DNA from 3 places in the Mesorhizobium sp. Cs1321R2N1 genome. Region 3 is predicted to be linked to each of the others. Evidence: predicted binding sites of a transcription regulator. Region 3 holds the regulator's gene; each other region holds the start of a gene.
The links. The regulator PhoB, encoded in region 3, activates phosphate uptake and scavenging genes when phosphate is short. The targets are predictions, from matches to a motif close to TGTCATNNANCTGTCAT.
Positions count from the first base shown of each region.

Region 1: the regulator PhoB is predicted to act here: its motif matches at 4,438-4,454, upstream of O7A61_RS18140 (esterase-like activity of phytase family protein).
Region 2: the regulator PhoB is predicted to act here: its motif matches at 2,509-2,525, upstream of O7A61_RS17380 (acid phosphatase).

Region 1 is NZ_JAPYKP010000068.1:18,315-24,549, forward strand. It holds gene O7A61_RS18125 (MFS transporter) at 1-413, shown strand, start outside; gene O7A61_RS18130 (MATE family efflux transporter) at 438-1,910, opposite strand; partial or broken gene O7A61_RS18135 (L,D-transpeptidase) at 2,030-2,796, shown strand; gene O7A61_RS18140 (esterase-like activity of phytase family protein) at 2,853-4,322, opposite strand; partial or broken gene O7A61_RS18145 (glycine cleavage T C-terminal barrel domain-containing protein) at 4,545-4,739, shown strand; gene O7A61_RS18150 (trimethylamine methyltransferase family protein) at 4,754-6,235, shown strand, end outside.
Region 2 is NZ_JAPYKP010000063.1:18,303-24,537, forward strand. It holds gene petA (ubiquinol-cytochrome c reductase iron-sulfur subunit) at 1-201, shown strand, start outside; gene O7A61_RS17370 (cytochrome b) at 218-1,519, shown strand; gene O7A61_RS17375 (cytochrome c1) at 1,547-2,419, shown strand; gene O7A61_RS17380 (acid phosphatase) at 2,570-3,265, shown strand; gene O7A61_RS17385 (adenine phosphoribosyltransferase) at 3,494-4,039, shown strand; gene O7A61_RS17390 (MaoC family dehydratase) at 4,082-4,540, opposite strand; gene O7A61_RS17395 (MaoC family dehydratase) at 4,537-5,007, opposite strand; gene ychF (redox-regulated ATPase YchF) at 5,180-6,235, opposite strand, start outside.
Region 3 is NZ_JAPYKP010000024.1:52,438-58,672, forward strand. It holds gene pstC (phosphate ABC transporter permease subunit PstC) at 11-994, shown strand; gene pstA (phosphate ABC transporter permease PstA) at 998-1,849, shown strand; gene pstB (phosphate ABC transporter ATP-binding protein PstB) at 1,846-2,649, shown strand; gene phoU (phosphate signaling complex protein PhoU) at 2,675-3,382, shown strand; gene phoB (phosphate regulon transcriptional regulator PhoB) at 3,402-4,091, shown strand; gene O7A61_RS09565 (ROK family protein) at 4,094-5,341, opposite strand; partial or broken gene O7A61_RS09570 (substrate-binding domain-containing protein) at 5,612-6,235, shown strand, end outside.

The DNA.
Region 1 (6,235 bases), on a different contig from region 3:
AACTGGCGATCGTCGCGGCGGCCAGCATCGTGTTGCTGATGCGGGTGCAGAGCAGCAAGGCCATGCTGGCCGCCCTGGCCTTGATGATCCCAAGCGTGTTGCTGGTGGTGGCGGCGCAGGTTCTGGCCTCGATGGCACTGATGATCGTGGCGACGGCCTGCTGCGGTGTCGTGGCCGCGCTTGGCTACCGAGGCGGCCTGCAGGTGGTGAACGAGATCGCACCGCAGGACCGCCGTGCCGAAGTGGTGTCCAGCTTCTTCGTCTGCTGCTTTGTCGGCAATGCCTTGCCTGTCATCGGCATCGGCGTCGTGTCGACCTATGCCAGCCCCGTCGCCGCGAGCCTGGCCTTCGCGGCCATGATCATCGTGTTCGCGCTGGTGGCGCTCGCCTTCGGGCTCCGACAGAGGCGCTGAGACCGCCGCGCCAGCACGTGCGCTTCAGCCGTTCGGCGTTTCAGGCGTCATGTTCGCGCGCTGGCGCGGCACGCCGAGCCCGGTGTCGGGCGGCTCGCCGGCAGCCGGCCTGTTCTCGATCATGTGCAAGGTGCGCCAGCCGCCGAAGCGGTAGTAGGCCGCGGCCAGGACCAGCGAGGCGATCGAACCGGCCGGGAAACTCCACCACAGCGCTTCCTCGCCGATCACGCCGCGCATGTAATAGGCAAAGCCGGTGCGCACGATGAGCACAGAGATCACCAGGATGATCAGCGGCGGCATCACGGCTCCCGTGGCGCGCACCGTGGCGAACAGCACGATGGTGATGCCGAACAGGATGAACGACCAGGATGCTACGGTGTTGATGTGGGCGGCGATATCGATCGCAGCGCTGTCACTGCTCAGGAACAGGCTCAGGATCGAGCGGTCGAAGACCCATAGCAGCGCGACGAGGGCGCCGGTCAGGACGAGGTTGAAGCCGACGCCCGAGGCGGCAACGCGGCCGATCCGGTCCCAGCGGCCGGCGCCGACATTCTGCGCCGCCATGGAAGAAACCGCGGCGCCGATCGCGAGCGCCGGCATCTGGATGTAGGTCCAGAGCTGCGCGGCGATGCCGTAGGCGGCGGCGACTTGCGAACCATAGGAATTGACGATGCCCATCACCGTCAGTGCCGCCGCCGAGATGACGATCATCTGCAGGCCCATCGGCACGCCCTTGAAGACGACGATGCGCAGCAGCGCCGGATCCGGGCGAAGCAGGGCGAGATTGGTGCCGGCCAGCCGCAACGGATGCTTGCGCGCGTAGAGTACGACGAGGATGGCGATAACGCTCACGGTCTGGCCGATCAGCGTCGAGGTGGCGGACCCGGCGATGCCGAGTTCGGGAAACGGGCCGATGCCGCGGATGAGCAGGGGATTGAGCACGATGTCGAGCACGACCGCCAGCGCCATGAAGATGAAGGGCGTGCGGGAATCGCCCGCACCGCGCAGCACGGTCATGACGAAGGACAGGAGGTTCATCATCGGCACGGCGACGAAGATGATGCGCAGGTAGGAGCGTGCGAGCGGCAAGGCGTCGGCCGGCGTGCCAAGCGCGCCCAGGATGGCGTCGACCCAGATCCAGCCGCAAACCGCGAAGACGACTGAAACGAGGAAGAAGAAAGTGGCGCTGGTGCCGACGATGCGGCGCGCCTCGGCCAGGTCGCGGGCGCCGACCGACTGCGCCACCAGGATGGTGGCCGCCATGCCGATGCCGAACACCGTGCCGAGGATCAGGAACAGGACAAGGTTGGCGTTGGAGGTCGCCGTCAGCGCCGATTCGCCGAGGAAGCGGCCAACCCAAACGGCATTGACCGAGCCGTTCAGCGATTGCAGAACATTGGAGCCGAGCACCGGCAAGGCGAAGAGCAGCAGCGTGCGTGGGATCGGGCCGCTGGTCAGGTCGCCGGTGCGCCGACGCCCGGGCATTTTTTCGTTCATGGCCGACAAAGCCTATCTCGAGTCCGGTACGCGATGATTGCAGATTCAACCCGACAGGTCGATGCGGGCGCGCGAACGGCCCACGGTGCTCACGCCATGATCCATCCTGTTCTCAAAGCTTGCGGCGCGCGTTTCTTGGCGCGTCCGCTTTGGGCTGCGCTTCCGTCGTTCCCTCGGCGTGCACCACGGCCGAAGTGGCCCGGCAGTGGCGCCGGTCCAGCCGTCGGCTGCGCCAAGCGAGCCGGCTGTCGGCGATACCGCAATCATGTATGCGGCGCGCACCGACGAGGGCTATCAACTGCCGGCCATCCCGGTTGCCAAGCTCGATCCGAAGTTCTTGCGCCAGATCGTGGCCGATCCGACCGGAGAGAAGCCTGGCACGATCGTCGTCGATGTTTCCGAGCATTTACTCTATCTGGTGCGCGACGGCGGAAAGGCCATGCGCTACGGCGTCAGCCTCGGCAAGGCCGGTTTCGGATGGACCGGCAGTGCCGTGGTCCAGGCGCGCAAGAAATGGCCGGTGTGGACGCCGCCACCCGAAATGATCCAGCGCCGGCCGGAACTGACGAAATACAAGGACGGCATGCCGCCCGGACCGCAGAGCCCGCTGGGCGCCCGCGCGCTCTATCTCTTCCGCGGCGGCAAGGACACGATGTACCGGCTGCACGGCACGCCGGAATGGGATTCCATCGGCAAGAACGCGTCGTCCGGCTGCGTGCGCTTCATGAACCAGGACATCATCGACCTCTACAGCCGCGTCAACGGCCCCGCCCAGGTCTTCGTGCGGCCCAACCTGTCTGCCGCCGGCAAGATCATGGCCGTGTCGAGCAGGACGGCCGAGCCGATCGATGCGGGCGTGCCGAAGGACGCCGAGTTCTTGAAGTAAGCCTTCACGACCTGCTCAGGCGGACGCGCCAGGCGCGCCCGCTTGTGCCGTGATCGTTACTTCTTGCCGAGACCCGGCAGCGTGACCTGATAGACCAGGAACATGGTGTCGACATCGGCGCCGTCATCGGCCTTGTAGGGCGCGCCGACCTGGAAGCCGTCCTGGGCGAGGAAGTCGTTGTCGTTGCCGACGAACAGGAAATAGTCGTCGGGCAGCTTCGGGTCGAGGACGCTGGCCAACGACATCGCTTCCCACTTCTCCGAAAGCTCGTTGTGGTCCTTCGCCCCACCATTATGCAGGCCGAAGCGGCCAAGCTCGGCGGCGGCGTTGATGTCGATGAACGGCGTCAGCTTGGCCGGCGTCACCGAGGGATCAAGCACGCCCTTGGGCGCTAGCGGCTTGTCGGCCGCGTCGAAGGCGCCGCCTGCGATGTCGGTCGCCCCGGACACGTCGACGATGTTGATCTGGCGGTAGAGCGAAGCGTCACCCTTCTTCAGGCCCTGGCCGTTGCCGCTGTCGCGCGCCAGCATCAGGAAGGATGTGTCCGAAAGCGCCACGATCTCGCTCTGCGCGGCGACCTTGGTCTTGCCCTTGGCATCCTTGAACACCGGCAGCGGCACGACGTATTCATGCGCGAGCTTCAGATGGGCGAGGTCGGAGGCATCGTAAACCAACGCCCGGGTGTTCTGGCGCGTCGAGGGTGAATCGCCGCCGTCCTGCCTCGGCGCCGACTGCAGCACGGCGATCAGGAACTTGCCGTCCGGCGTCATCGCCATGCCTTCGAGGCCCTGGTTGTTCTGGCGCCCGGTTTCGGGATCCTTCGGATCAGGGTCGGCGGCGCCCGGGCCGGGATTGTCGGAGGAGAAGTTCGGCGTTCCCTTGCGCATCGGCACGAGGGCTGCCGGCGGCTGGGTCGCCGACATCAGGCGGCCTTGCGCGGAGAACCTGTAGATGTTGGGGCCGTACTCGTCGGAGATGAACATCGAACCGTCGGGCAGCCGCACGATGGCCTCATTGTCGAGAGCGAGCTTGCCGTTGGTGGCGACGGGCAGCATCGGCATGTCGCCGGCCGCGGCGCGTACATCCGACAGCGGATCGAGGCCGGTGGCATCGGCGCCCTTGCCGTCGGTGAGAAGCATAGTGTCGGCAAGCGTCGCCTTGACGCCTGTCTGCTCCTGGCCGGCGGCGGGAGCAGCACCCGGCGCGACAGGCGTGAACTCGATGCCGATGGTGTTGAGGCGCGGCCGGTAGTCCGTGGTGCCGGCGACATTGTAGCCACGGTCGGGCAGGAGCCAGAGCGATCCCTTGTAGGTGCCGGCATCATGCGTCCAGCCTGTAGTGTCGATTGCCATGCCGGAGCCCGAGCCGAAGGTCTCGCCGAACTTGTCGCGCTGAGCAGCCGGCATGCGGCCGACGCCGACAAGGCCCTTGTTGATGTAGGCCACGCCGTCGGCAAGCGCCGGTGTCAGGGCGGTGAACAAGGCCAGCGCGACGCCGAGCGAAGCGGTTCGGTGCGGGTGTTTCATGGACAATCCTCTTTGTGACGAAGCATGCCGGAGCGGCCGAAGGGCAAAAACGGAAAGAGGTGCCGCATCGACGATGCCGTGCGCGCCTTCCCCAAAAGCGATCTAAGGCGTGAACATGATGCTTGCGTGACAGCGCGCGATGCCGGTCCACCAGCGTACTGGACACTTATGTCTAGCACATATAGGGTGCCGGCTTCGAACTGACCGGAAGGGAAGCCTTGAGGCCGCCGCGCAGGCTTCGTCACCTCGGGCGGATTTGGCTACACGATCGGCAAGAGCGTCGCGCTGGCGTTGGTGGACGACGATTTCGCCGGGGAGGGGACGCAGCTTTGCGTGCACAGTGTCGGCGTCGGACGGCCTGCGCGGGTCATCGCGGTCTCGCCCTATGATCCCCAGGGCAAGGCGATGCGGCAATGAGGAGGGAATTCGCGATGATCGATGACGCGGCACGAGACAGCAGGCGCGAACGCCGGCGCGGACGCACGGGCGAGGCCGGCAGCGAATCAAGCCGCAAGCCCAATTACCGCTCGCTGAAGAACCCATTCCTGCCACAGCCGATCTTTTCCAACGACCAGGTGGCGTCGATCCACGACACGGCGCTGCGCGTGCTGGAAGAACTGGGCATCAAGGTGCTGCTGCCCGAGGCGCGCGAGGTGCTTGCCCGCGCCGGCGCCCTGGTCGATCCCGAAACCGACATGGTGCGCATCGGCCGCGACATGGTGGTGGCAGCCTTAGCCTCGGCGCCGCGATCGATCCACGCCAATGCAGGCGCGCGCGCTCGCGATCTGTCGCTCGAATTGGGCGCCATGACATTCCTGGCGGGCTCCGGCGCGCCCAACGTCACCGATCTCGACCGCGGCCGGCGGCCTGGAACGCTGGTCGCCTTCGAGGAGCTCATCAAGCTGGTGCAGCATTTCGATGTCTTGCACATGCTGGGGCCGTGTATCGAACCGCAGGACATCGACAATCGTTTTCGCCACTATGCCGTCAATCGGGCGCAGCTGACGCTGTCCGACAAATTCCCGTTCGTGTTCGCGCGCGGCACGCCGCAGGTCGATGACAGTTTCGAGATGATCAGGCTGGCTCGTGGGTTGTCCGAAGACGAGTTCCGCTCGGGCGCGCATTGCTACACCGTCATCAACACCAACTCGCCGCGCCAGCTCGATATTCCCATGGCGCAAGGCATTATCGACTTCGCCAAGGCGGGCCAGGTCCTGATCATCACGCCGTTCTGCCTGGCCGGTGCGATGGCGCCGATCACGGTGGCCGGCGCCCTGACTTTGCAGCATGCCGAAGCGCTGGCCGGGCTGACGCTGGCGCAGATCGTGCGGCCGGGCGCGCCGGTGGTCTACGGTTCCTTCTCCTCCAATGTCGACATGAAATCGGGAGCACCGGCCTTCGGCACGCCGGAGCACGTCAAGGCCACACTGGGTGCAGGCCAACTGGCGCGCTTCACCGGTCTGCCCTGGCGCTCGGGCGGCGGCAGCGCTGCCAACATTTCGGACGCGCAGGCCGCGCACGAGACGCAGTTCGCGCTGTGGGGCTCGGTGCTTTCGGGCGCCACCGTCTGCATCCATGCGGCCGGCTGGCTGGAAGGGGGCTTGAGTGTTTCCCTGGAAAAGCTGGTCACCGACATCGAAGCGCTGCAGACGGTCGCGGAACTTTGCCACGCGACCCCCGGCGACGACGACGCAATCGGCTTCGAGGCCATAGCCGAAGTGCAGCCGGGCGGCCACTTCTTCTCGGCCAGCCATACCATGGCGCGCTACCGTACCGCCTTCTACGAGCCGCTGGTGGCCGACTGGTCGAATTTCGGCAACTGGACGCAAAGCGGGTCGAAGAACGCCACCGAACGCGCCACCGGCGTCTGGAAACGCATCCTCGCCGATTTCGAGCCGCCGGCAACGGCGGCC
Region 2 (6,235 bases), on a different contig from region 3:
GCCTGGATGGTGATGGTTCAGGTCTGCACCCATCTGGGCTGCATTCCGCTCGGCCAGGAAGGCGATTTCGGCGGCTGGTTCTGCCCGTGCCATGGCTCGCAATACGACACTGCCGGCCGCATCCGCAAAGGCCCGGCGCCGGAGAATATGGCGATTCCGGTATTCAAGTTCGTTTCCGACACCAAACTCCTTATCGGTTGAGGCAGGGGATATTTCGATGAGCGAGGGACACTCGACCTATACGCCGAAGACCGGTATCGAACGCTGGTTCGACGCCCGCATGCCGCTGCCCAGGATGGTCTATGACAGCTTCATCGCCTATCCGGTGCCGCGCAACCTGAACTATATGTGGACCTTCGGCGGCATCCTGGCGATCATGCTGGTGGCGCAGATCCTGACCGGCATCGTGCTGGCCATGCACTATACGGCCGACACCAATCTCGCCTTCGGTTCGGTCGAGAAGATCATGCGCGACGTGAATTCGGGATGGCTGTTGCGCTATATGCATGCCAACGGCGCCTCGTTCTTCTTCATCGCCGTCTACCTGCACATCTTCCGCGGTCTTTATTACGGCTCCTACAAGGCGCCGCGCGAGCTTCTGTGGATCCTCGGCTGCATCATCTACCTCCTGATGATGGCGACCGGCTTCATGGGCTATGTGCTGCCATGGGGGCAGATGAGCTTCTGGGGCGCCACCGTCATCACCGGTTTCTTCAGCGCCATTCCGCTGGTCGGCGACTGGATCCAGCAGCTGCTGCTCGGCGGCTTCGCCGTCGACAATCCGACGCTGAACCGCTTCTTCGCGCTGCATTACTTGCTGCCGTTCATGATCGCCGGCGTCGTGGTGCTGCATGTCTGGGCGCTGCATGTCGTCGGCCAGTCGAACCCGACCGGCATCGAGGTCAAGTCGAAGACCGACACCGTCGCCTTCACCCCCTACGCGACCATCAAGGACGCGTTCGGCATGATCGTGTTCCTGTTCATCTTCGCCTATTTCGTCTTCTACCTGCCGAACTATCTCGGCCATCCGGACAACTACACGGTCGCCAACCCGCTGAAGACCCCGGCCCATATCGTCCCGGAATGGTACTTCCTGCCGTTCTACGCGATCCTGCGCGCCATCACCTTCAATGTCGGGCCGATCAATTCCAAGCTCGGCGGCGTGCTGTGCATGTTCGGTGCCATCGTCATGCTGTTCCTGGTGCCGTGGCTCGATACTTCCAAGGTGCGCTCGGCGGTCTACCGGCCCTGGTACAAGCTGTTCTTCTGGCTGTTCGTGGCCGATGCCATCCTGCTGGGCTGGCTGGGCTCGCAGCCGGCGGAAGGCAGCTATGTGTTCATGGCGCAGATGGCGACGCTGTTCTACTTCGCCTTCTTCCTCATCATCCTGCCGGTTCTTGGCCTGATCGAGACACCGCGCAGGCTGCCGAACTCGATCACCGAGGCGGTGCTGGAGAAGAACAAGGGTGGCAGCGGACATCCGGTGGGCGCCACCGCAGCACCTGAGACCAAGGGCTGAGCGGTAGAGAATCTAAGGGGATTTGGCATGAAGAAGATTCTCACCTCGCTGGCGCTGATCGGCCTTGTGGCCGCCGGCACCGGAGTTGCAGGCACTTGGGCATTCGCGGCCGAAGAGGCCCATAACGCGGCGGCACCGACGCATTTCCCGATCAACGAGCCGAAGGAAATGAGCTGGAGCTTCACCGGCCCGTTCGGCACCTATGACAAGGCGCAGCTGCAGCGCGGCCTGAAGGTCTACAAGGAAGTTTGCTCGGCCTGCCATTCGATGAACCTGGTGGCGTTCCGCACGCTGTCGGACCTCGGCTATAGCGACGCGCAGATCAAGACGCTGTCAGCCGAATACACCGTCCACGACGGCCCCAACGATGCCGGCGACATGTTCGACCGTCCCGGCAAGCCGTCCGATCATTTCCCGGCGCCGTTCGCCAATGAGGAAGCCGCCGCTGCCTCCAATGGCGGCGCGGCGCCGCCGGATATGTCGCTGCTGGCAAAGGCGCGCGGCGTCGAGCGCGGCTTCCCGCAGTTCGTCTTCGACATCTTCACCCAGTATGATGCCGGTGGTCCCGACTACATCCATTCGCTGCTGACCGGCTATGACCAGACGCCCCCGGCCGGAATTGTCATCCCGGAAGGCACGCACTACAACCCGTATTTCATGTCGGGCGTGTCGCTGAAGATGCCCAAGCCGCTCTCCGACGGCCAGGTGACCTATGACGACGGTTCGCCGCAGACCATCGACCAGTATTCCCGCGACGTGGCTGCCTTCCTGACATGGGCGGCCGAGCCGCACATGGAAGACCGCAAGAAGATGGGCTTCCGCGTGCTGGTGTTCCTGCTTCTGTTCGGCGCCCTGGTCTACATGACCAAGCGCAAGGTGTGGGAAGCCGTCGCGCATTGAGCGATGCCGCAGTCTGAAATTCAAGAAAAGGGCGCCGCGAGGCGCCCTTTTCTGCTTTTGGGGTGGATTGCGCCGCCACGTCTCGGCGGTGTCACATAGCCGTCACCACACATCGCGATCCTGCGGCGCTCTCATCAAAGGATCACGCCCATGAAAAGATACGCATCGCTAGCGGCAGGCCTGCTGCTGCTCGTCGTTGGTTCCACGGCCCGCGCCGAAGACGCAAAGCCCTTCATCACCAACAAGGACGTCGACCTGACGATGATCCTGCCGCCGCCGCCAGCAAATGATTCGGCCGAGACCAAGGCCGAGCTTGGCGAGGTGCTGACCATGCAAGTCACGCGCACACCTGAAATGGAAGCCCGCGCCATCGCCGATGCCGAGGAAAACGTCTGGCGTTTCGCCGACGTCATGGGACCGAATTTCAACAAGGACAAGCTGCCGAAATTCAGCGCCTTCTTCGATCGCGTGGTGGAGACCGAAGGCGCCGTCGTCGATCCGGCGAAGGACGTCTGGAAGCGCCCGCGTCCGCACCAGCTCAGCGACCTCGTGAAGCCGGTGGTGAAGCTGTCGAGCTCCGGTTCCTGGCCGTCGGGCCATGCGACCGTCGGCACGATGATGGGCATCATCCTGTCTGACATGGTTCCGGAAAGGCGTGCCCAGATCATGGCGCGCGCGGCCGAGTTCGCCCATAACCGCATCGTCGGCGGCATCCACTATCCGTCCGACGTCGAGATGGGCAAGATTTCCGGCAGCGTCATCGCCGCGGTCCTGCTCAACCGCGATGACTTCAAGGCCGAGTACGACGTGGCCAGGGCGGAGCTTCGTTCCGATCTCGGCATGTAGGGTTTGCCCGATAGCCATCTGTTCGAGCGGGGCGCCTTCGGGCGCCCCTTTTCGTGTCGGCCACGGCCTGCGCCCACGGCAAGGAAATTGCCTGGCATTGCTGCCAAATCCTTTGCCGGATGCGCTTGTCTCGACCGTCACATCGCGCTAGCCGTTGTCGGTCGCGCCGGGTTACGATCGGCCCCGCGCTGTTTCGCTTCTGTCAGCTGGATCATCCGGAGCCGCTTCATGAAATCCTCGCTCGAAGACACGCTGCTGGCGTCGATCCGCACCATCCCGGACTATCCCAGGCCCGGCATCCTGTTTCGCGACATCACCACGCTGCTCGGCAACGCACGCGCTTTCCGCCGCGCCATCGACGAGCTGGTGCATCCCTATGCCGGGCAGAAGATCGACAAGATCGCCGGCATCGAAGCGCGCGGCTTTATCCTGGGCGGCGCCGTCGCCCACCAGCTCTCGGCCGGCTTCGTACCGATCCGCAAGAAGGGCAAGCTGCCTTATGAGACCGTGCGCGTCGCCTACAGCCTGGAATACGGGCTGGACGAGATGGAAATGCACAAGGACGGCGTCGCGCCCGGCGAGAAGGTGATCCTGGTCGACGATCTGATCGCCACCGGCGGCACGGCGGAAGCGGCGGTCAAGCTGCTGCGCCAGATCGGGGCGGATATTCTCGCGGCTTGCTTTGTCATCGACCTGCCGGATCTGGGCGGGCGCGCGAAGCTCGAAGCGCTCGGCGTGCCGGTGAGGACGCTGATCGGCTTCGAGGGCCATTGAGCATTTCTTCCTTCTCCCACAAGGGGAGAAGGAAGAGACGCCTCACCCAACCCTCACCAGTACCGCGCTTTCGAATTCCAGCACCTTGCCGCCGGTCGAATCGGAGGCCTCGCAGAGCAGCGCCAGCAACCGCCAGCCGGCGCGGGACGCGATGGGGCGGTGGGAAAGCGCCGTGCGCGTGAAGGTGATGGTTTGCCCGGCGTAGACGGGCTTCAGCCATTTCAGGTTCTTGAATCCGGGCGAGGGGCCGAATTCGGGCACCGGGCCGTCCCAGCCTTCGGTGTCCAGGCGGGTCTCCAGGTTCAGCTTCATCCAGGTGGCCGCGGTGTGCCAGCCGGAGGCGCAGAGCCCGCCGAGCACGCTCTTTCTCGCCGCCTCCTCGTCGATATGAAAAATCTGGGGGTCGTATTTGCGGGCGAACGCCTTGATCGCCTCGGGTTCGAATGTGTGCGAACCGAGTGTGACGGTCGTGCCGATGCGGAAGAATTCATCCAGCGTCATGACGCATTCCCCGCGGCATCGCGCGTCAGGAACATGACGGAGTTCTCCAGCTCGAAGACGCTTTCGCCGCGCTGGTTGACGAGTTCGCTGCGCATGGTCACGAAGCCGAGTTGCGGCTTCGACTTCGACAGGCGCCTGGCCAGAACCACGAGGTTGCCCCGCAGCGTATCGCCGGCGAGCACCGGCTTCTTCCATTTGACCTGATCGACGCCGGGCGCGCCCTGGCAGGTGGAGTCAAGCAAGAAGGCATCGCACAGCATGCGCATGAACATGGCGCAGGTGTGCCAACCCGAAGCCGAGAGGCCACCGAGGATGCTGGCCTTGCCGGCCTCCTCGTCGAGATGCATCGGCTGGGCGTCGAACTCGCTGGCGAACTCGACGATCTCGGCCGCGCTCACCTGTTTGGTGCCGAGGTCGAACTTGGCCCCTTCGACGAAGTCCTCATACGCCCATGTCTTTCCGGTCATGGTCTGCAAATCCGGTTGTAGAATGCGCGATCCCTTTGGATCGGAAAACCCGGATGCAGGCCGCGGGCGGTTTGGTCAAGCCCTTTTCTGCTGAGCCAGCCCAGCCCGCGACCACGATGCCGCAGGGATGGTGCTGTCCAACCGAGGGGCGGGTCGCTCTATGGCGACCTCCTCACGTGTTGAACTTGAACATCATGACGTCGCCGTCCTGGACGACGTATTCCTTGCCTTCATCGCGTGCCTTGCCGGCTTCCTTGGCCGCCACTTCGCCGCCCAGCGTGACGAAGTCGTTGTAGGCGATGGTCTGGGCGCGGATGAAGCCGCGTTCGAAGTCGGTGTGGATGACGCCGGCGGCCTGTGGGGCCTTGTCGCCCTTGTGGATGGTCCAGGCGCGCGTTTCCTTCGGCCCGGCGGTGAAATAGGTGATCAAATGCAACAGATCGTAGCCGGCGCGGATGACCTTGTTCAGGCCAGGCTCGTCGAGCCCGAGCGAGGACAGGAACTCCATCTCTTCCTCATCCGAGAGCTGGGCGACTTCGGCCTCGATCGCGGCCGAGATCACCACGGTGCCGGCGCCCTGCGCGGTGGCCATCTTCTCCACGGCCCTGGTGTGCTCGTTGCCGGTCGCGGCATCGACCTCGGCGACGTTGCAGACATAGAGCACGGGATGCGAGGTCAAGAGGTTCAGGCCCTGCAGGATGCGCAGGTCCTCCGCCGAAATCCCCTTGAGCAGGATGCGGGTCGGCTTGCCGGCCTGCAGCAGCTCGAGTGCCGCCTCCATCATCGGCAATACGGTCGTCGCTTCCTTGTCCTTGCTGCCCGCGCGCTTGCGGATCTGGACGATGCGGCGCTCAATGCTGTCGAGGTCGGCGAGCATCAGCTCGGTCTCGACCGTCTCGGCGTCGGCGACAGGGTCGATGCGGCCCTCGACATGAGTGATGTCGTCATCCTCGAAGCAGCGCAGCACATGCACGATGGCATCGACCTCGCGGATGTTGGCGAGGAACTGGTTGCCCAGCCCTTCGCCCTTGGAGGCGCCGCGCACCAGGCCGGCAATGTCGACGAAGGAGATGCGCGTCGGGATGATCTCCTTCGACTTGGCGACCTCGGCGATCTTCTGCAGGCGCGGATCAGGCACCGCCACCTCGCCGGTGTTCGGTTCTATGGTGCAGAAGGGATAGTTGGCGGCCTGCGCGGCGGCCGTCCTCGTCAGCGCGTTGAAAAGCGT
Region 3 (6,235 bases):
CGAGCTTGACATGAGTGCTGTCCAGGAAGCCTTGCCAGCCATTAAGGGCTCGCGCGACGCCATCGTCAGACGCTTCGCGTTAACAGATTCGATCTTCCATGGGCTGACCCGCGCCGCCGCCATTCTCGTGCTGGTGTTGCTTGGCGGCGTCGCCATCTCGTTGTTTGCCGGTTCCTGGCAGGCACTGTCGACCTTCGGCTTCTCGTTTCTGACCAGCGAGAGCTGGAACCCGGTGACGGAGAAATTCGGCGCCCTGGCGCCTATCTATGGCACCATTGTCACATCGGCCATCGCCATCCTGATCGCCGTGCCGCTCGGCATCGGCATTGCCATTTTTCTCACCGAGCTTTGCCCGCGCCCGCTTCGGCGCCCAATCGGCATGGCGGTGGAACTGCTGGCCGGCATTCCTTCGATCATCTACGGCATCTGGGGCCTGTTCGTCCTGGCGCCGTTCCTGCAGACGACGGTGCAGCCCTTCATCATCAGCGTTTTCCATGGCGTTCCCGGTCTTGGCAGCCTGTTTGCCGGTCCGCCCTACGGCATCGGCCTGCTGACCTCGTCGCTGATCCTCGCCATCATGGTGCTGCCCTTCATCACCTCGATCACCAAGGACGTGTTCGACACGGTGCCGCCGGTGCTGAAGGAGTCCGCCTACGGCATTGGCTGCACGACCTGGGAAGTGACACGTCGCGTCGTCATCCCTTACACCCGCATCGGCATCATGGGCGGCGTCATGCTTGGCCTTGGCCGCGCGCTCGGCGAAACCATGGCGGTGACCTTCGTGATCGGTAATGCGCACCGCATCTCGACCTCGCTGTTCGCGCCGGCAACGACAATCTCCGCGACCATCGCCAATGAATTCACCGAAGCCGTCGGCGACCTCTATACGTCCTCGCTGGTAGCGCTTGGCCTGATCCTGTTCGTCATCACTTTCCTCATCCTTGCCATCGCACGCTACATGCTGATGCGCATCGACGCCCGCACCGGAGCCTGACCGATGTCGACAGCCTCGTCGCTTCACAGCCGCCGCAAGACCAGAAACTCGGTGATGATGACGCTGTGCGTCGCCGCCGCGGGCATCGGGCTTGCCTGGCTGGCACTGATCCTCGGCGCATTGGTCTACAAAGGCGCAGCCGGGCTCTCCCTTGATGTGTTTACGCAGATGACGCCGCCCCCCGGCGATGCCGGCGGCCTGCTGAACGCTATCTATGGCAGCGTGGTGATGACGGTCATCGCCGTTATCGTCGGCACGCCAATCGGTGTTCTGGCCGGCACCTACATGGCCGAATACGGCCGCTTCTCGAAACTCACCACCGTGGTGCGCTTCATCAACGACATTCTGCTATCGGCGCCGTCGATCATCATTGGCCTGTTTGTCTACGAATTGATGGTGCGGCCGATGGGGCATTTCTCGGCGATCGCCGGCGCCGTCGCGCTGGCCATCCTGGTCATCCCCGTGGTCGTGCGCACCACCGAGGACATGCTCAACCTGGTGCCGAACGCCTTGCGCGAAGCCGGCACCGCGATCGGCGCGCCGCGCTGGGTGGTCATCAAATCAGTGGCTTATCGTGCAGCACTTTCCGGCATCGTCACCGGCATATTGCTGTCGATCGCCCGCATCTCCGGCGAGACGGCGCCGCTGCTCTTCACCGCGCTCAACAACCAGTTCTGGTCGAGCAATCTCAACGCGCCGATGGCCAGCCTGCCGGTCACCATCTTCCAGTTCGCTCTCAGCCCCTATGAGGAATGGCAGCAACTGGCCTGGACCGGCGCACTCATAATCACATTGACGGTTCTCGCGCTCAGCATCTTTGCGCGCAGCCTGACCGGACGCAGAGAGGACAAATGAGCCAGATGTTGTCTCCAGACATGACGATTGCCACCGAGGCAGCCGCCAAGGCGAAGATCGAGGTCAAGAACCTCAATTTCTACTACGGCCAGTCGAAGGCGCTGAAGGACATCACGTTGTCGCTGCCCGAGCGCAGCGTGACGGCCTTCATCGGACCGTCGGGTTGCGGAAAGTCGACGCTGCTGCGCGTCTTCAACCGCATCTACGAACTCTACCCCAAGCAGACCGCCGAGGGCCAGGTGCTGCTCGACGGCCAGAACGTTCTCGACCGTTCGCAGGATCTCAACCTGCTGCGGACCAAGATCGGCATGGTGTTCCAGAAGCCGACGCCGTTCCCGATGTCGATCTATGAGAACATCGCTTTCGGTGTCAGGCTCTATGAGAAGATCAGCAAGGCCGAGATGGACGGCCGTGTCGAGCAGGCGCTGAAGCGCGCCGCATTGTGGACCGAGGTCAAGGACAAGCTGAACGCCAGCGGCCTCAGCCTGTCGGGCGGCCAGCAGCAGCGTCTTTGCATCGCCCGCACCGTGGCGGTGAAGCCGGAGGTCATCCTGCTCGACGAGCCGGCCTCGGCGCTCGATCCGCTGTCGACCGCCAAGATCGAGGAACTGATCGACGAGTTGCAGGCCGACTACACGATCGTCATCGTCACCCACAATATGCAGCAGGCGGCGCGCGTGTCACGCCAGACGGCTTTCATGTATCTGGGCGAACTGGTCGAATTCGACAAGACCGAGAAGATCTTCACGTCGCCTCGCGAGAAGCGCACGCAGGACTACATCACCGGCCGCTTCGGCTGATATCACGCATACGAGGACCAGGATCATGGCCGAACATACAGTCGCAGCCTTCGACGAGGATCTCGGACAGATCAGCAGGCTGATCAGCGACATGGGCGATCTCGCCGGCACGATGGTCGGCGGCGCCACCAAGGCGCTGCTGAATTCCGACAACGCGCTGGCACAGCGCGTCGTCTCCGACGACGCCATCATGGACGCGCGCCAGCGCGAGCTCGACGACCGAGCCATCACCCTCATCGCCAAGCGTCAGCCGATGGCCGACGATCTGCGTCATGTCGTCGGCTCGATCCGGATGGCGGGCGATCTCGAGCGCATCGGCGACCTTGCCAAGAACATTGCCAAGCGCGTCGGCTCCGTCGGCCTCTCCGCCACGCCACGCGACCTGTCGCATTCGATCGACTCCATGGCGCAGCTGGTGCTGATCCAGGTGCAGGGCGTGGTCGAGGAATATGCGGCCGGCGATGCCGCCGCACTCGCCAAGCTCAGGAATGACGACGAACGCATCGATGTCAAATACACATCGGTGTTCCGCGAACTCCTGACCTACATGATGGAAGACCCGCGCAACATCACGGCTTGCACGCATCTTTTGTTCTGCGCCAAGAATCTCGAACGCATCGGCGACCACGTGACCAACATTGCCGAGAATGCATATTATGTGCTGACCGGCACGCAACTGCCCGCCAACCGTCCGAAGCAGGACGAGACGGCGATGTCGGTGCCGGCGGCTTGACGGCAGGGATGATCAATCGATGATCGCGCCACGCATCATGGTGGTGGAGGACGAGGAGCCGCTCGGCGTGCTCCTCCGCTACAATCTGGAATCGGAAGGCTACCAGGTCGAGGTGGTGACACGCGGCGACGAAGCCGAGATCCGCCTCCAGGAGAACGTGCCCGACCTCCTGGTGCTCGACTGGATGGTGCCGGCGGTTTCCGGCATCGAACTCTGTCGGCGCCTGCGAATGCGGCCCGAGACCGAGAGGCTGCCGATCATCATGCTGACGGCGCGCGGCGAGGAGAGCGACCGCGTGCGCGGCCTCTCGACCGGTGCCGACGACTATCTGGTCAAGCCGTTCTCGACACCGGAATTCATGGCCCGGGTCAAGGCGCTGCTGCGCCGCGCCAAGCCGGAAGTGCTGTCCAGCGTGCTCAAGGTCGGCGACATCGTGCTCGACCGGGAATCGCACCGGGTCTATCGCAAGAAGAGCGAGATCCGGCTCGGGCCGACCGAGTTTCGCCTGCTGGAATTCATGATGCGCCATCCCGGCCGCGTGTTCTCGCGCAGCCAGTTGCTCGACAATGTCTGGGGCGAGACGATCTATATCGATGAACGCACCGTGGACGTGCATGTCGGCCGGCTGCGCAAGGCGGTTAACAATGGCCGTATGCCGGACGTGATCCGCACCATTCGCGGCGCTGGCTACGCGATCCGCGAAGACTGAAATCAGGCTACATTCTTGCCCGGAACGCCGGGCTTCGCCAGCACGCCCGGCGCGAAAATCTCCTGGTCCACGAAGGTCAATGCGCGCATAGCGCAACCTTCGCGGATGAGCGGCAGCTCGTTCGGCTCGGTGTCGAAGGAAATCGATTCCGAATGCTGGCCGCCGGCGGTCTGGGCGATGGCCTCGCGCAAGGCCGGCTCGATCAGGTCGAAGGCGGCGGCGCTGACGCCGACCATGGCGACGGGTGCGGGATCGATCAGCGCGAACAGGCTGCCCAGTCCATAGCCCAGCGCCTCGCCGGCCTTGCGATAGGCTTCGCGCTCCGGTCCGTCTTTCTCCCTTGCCGTCGCGGCGAGTGTCCGCATCTGCGCATCGCTGACATCTGCGACCGGTTCGGCGTCCTCGCCAAGCTGCCTGGCGTTGCGCCAGATGGCGTAGTTGCCGGCATAGGCCTCGACGCAGCCGCGCCGCCCGCAGCGGCAGAGCGCGCCTCCCGGGCGATGGATCATGTGGCCGAACTCGCCTCCCGATGAATGCGTGCCGGTGAACAGCTCGCCCTTCAGCACCAGGCCCATGCCGATGCCGTGCGAGAGCAGGATGGCGATGAAGTCGTCGCGGTAGCGTTCGGGGTCGCGCCAGCGCAGCGCCACCGCCATCATGTTGCAGTCGTTCTCCATGGTGGCGGGGATGCCGAACTCGGCTTCAAGTATGTCGGCGAAGGGAATGTCCGTCTGCGGCGTGATCGGCGACCACAGCATCGCACGCGCCTCGGTGTCAGTGATGCCCTGGATCGCCAGCGCGATGCGGGCAATACTGCGGACGTCGAGATCGGGGTCCTCGAGGCGCCGCCGCACTATTGCCGTGCATTCGCCGATCAGCGCCTCGCGCGACATGGTCAGCGTGTCCAGCCGGCGCTGTTCCTCGGCGACCACCTGGCCGGCATAATCGATGACGGCGACGGACAGGAAATTCAGCGACAGCACCACGGTCATCACAGCCGCGGCCTCGGGGTTGAGGCCAAGGCCAACCTGCGGCCGGCCGCGTTTCAATGAGCCGGCCTCGTTCGGCTTGCCTTCGGTCAGGATACCCTCGCCGATCAGGTCGGCTGATATCGCCGATATGGTCGAGTGGCTGAGGCCGGTGGTGGCGGCGATCTCGGTGCGCGAGGGCTGACCACCCTGACGCACGGCTGCAATCACCATGGCGCGGTTGCGCCGGCGCAGATCGTCGTGGCGGATTCCGACCGACATGTTTACCACATCCTCCCGTCGCCGCGGTTCTTGACACCCCTTCGAACATCTCCGGCAACGGGTCGAATACTGGCAGAAGCGGCAGGAGCTGTCATTTATTTATTGCGGGACCCGAAAAAAGGTACACGGCACCTCAAAATCCATCAGAATCGATGTTGACAGTGTTCCGACGATGGACCAGTGTTTTTTCGAGGCTCGAAAAAATGGAGCCTTTGTGCCGGCCTTCGGGCCAGTTTGGTCGCGCCATACGCGGCGCAGGGAGGATATATCATGACGAGATTCACAGTCGCCATCCTGGCGGGTGTCGCCATGTCGCTGACGCTGGCGTCGGTGGCGCAGGCGAAGGACAAGGTCATCGGCGTTTCGTGGTCGAATTTCCAGGAAGAGCGCTGGAAGACCGACGAGGCCGCCATGAAGAAGGCGATCGAGGCCGCGGGCGACAAGTACATTTCCGCCGATGCGCAGTCCAATCCCGGCAAGCAGCTGACCGATGTCGAAAGCCTGATTTCGCAGGGCGCCAATTCGCTGATCATCCTGGCGCAGGATGCTTCGGCCATCGGCCCGGCGGTGCAGAAGGCGCTCGACGAGGGCATTCCGGTCGTCGGCTATGACCGCCTGATCGAGAACAAGGACGTCTTCTACCTGACCTTCGACAACAAGGAAGTCGGCCGCATGCAGGCCCGCGAGGTGTTCAAGGTGAAGCCTGAAGGCAATTACGTCTTCATCAAGGGCTCGGGTGCCGATCCGAATGCCGACTTCCTGTTCTCGGGCTCGATGGAAGTGCTGAAGGAAGCCATCGACAGCGGCAAGATCAAGAATGTCGGCGAAGCCTATACGGACGGCTGGCTGCCCGCCAACGCCCAGAAGAACATGGAGCAGTTCCTCACCGCCAAC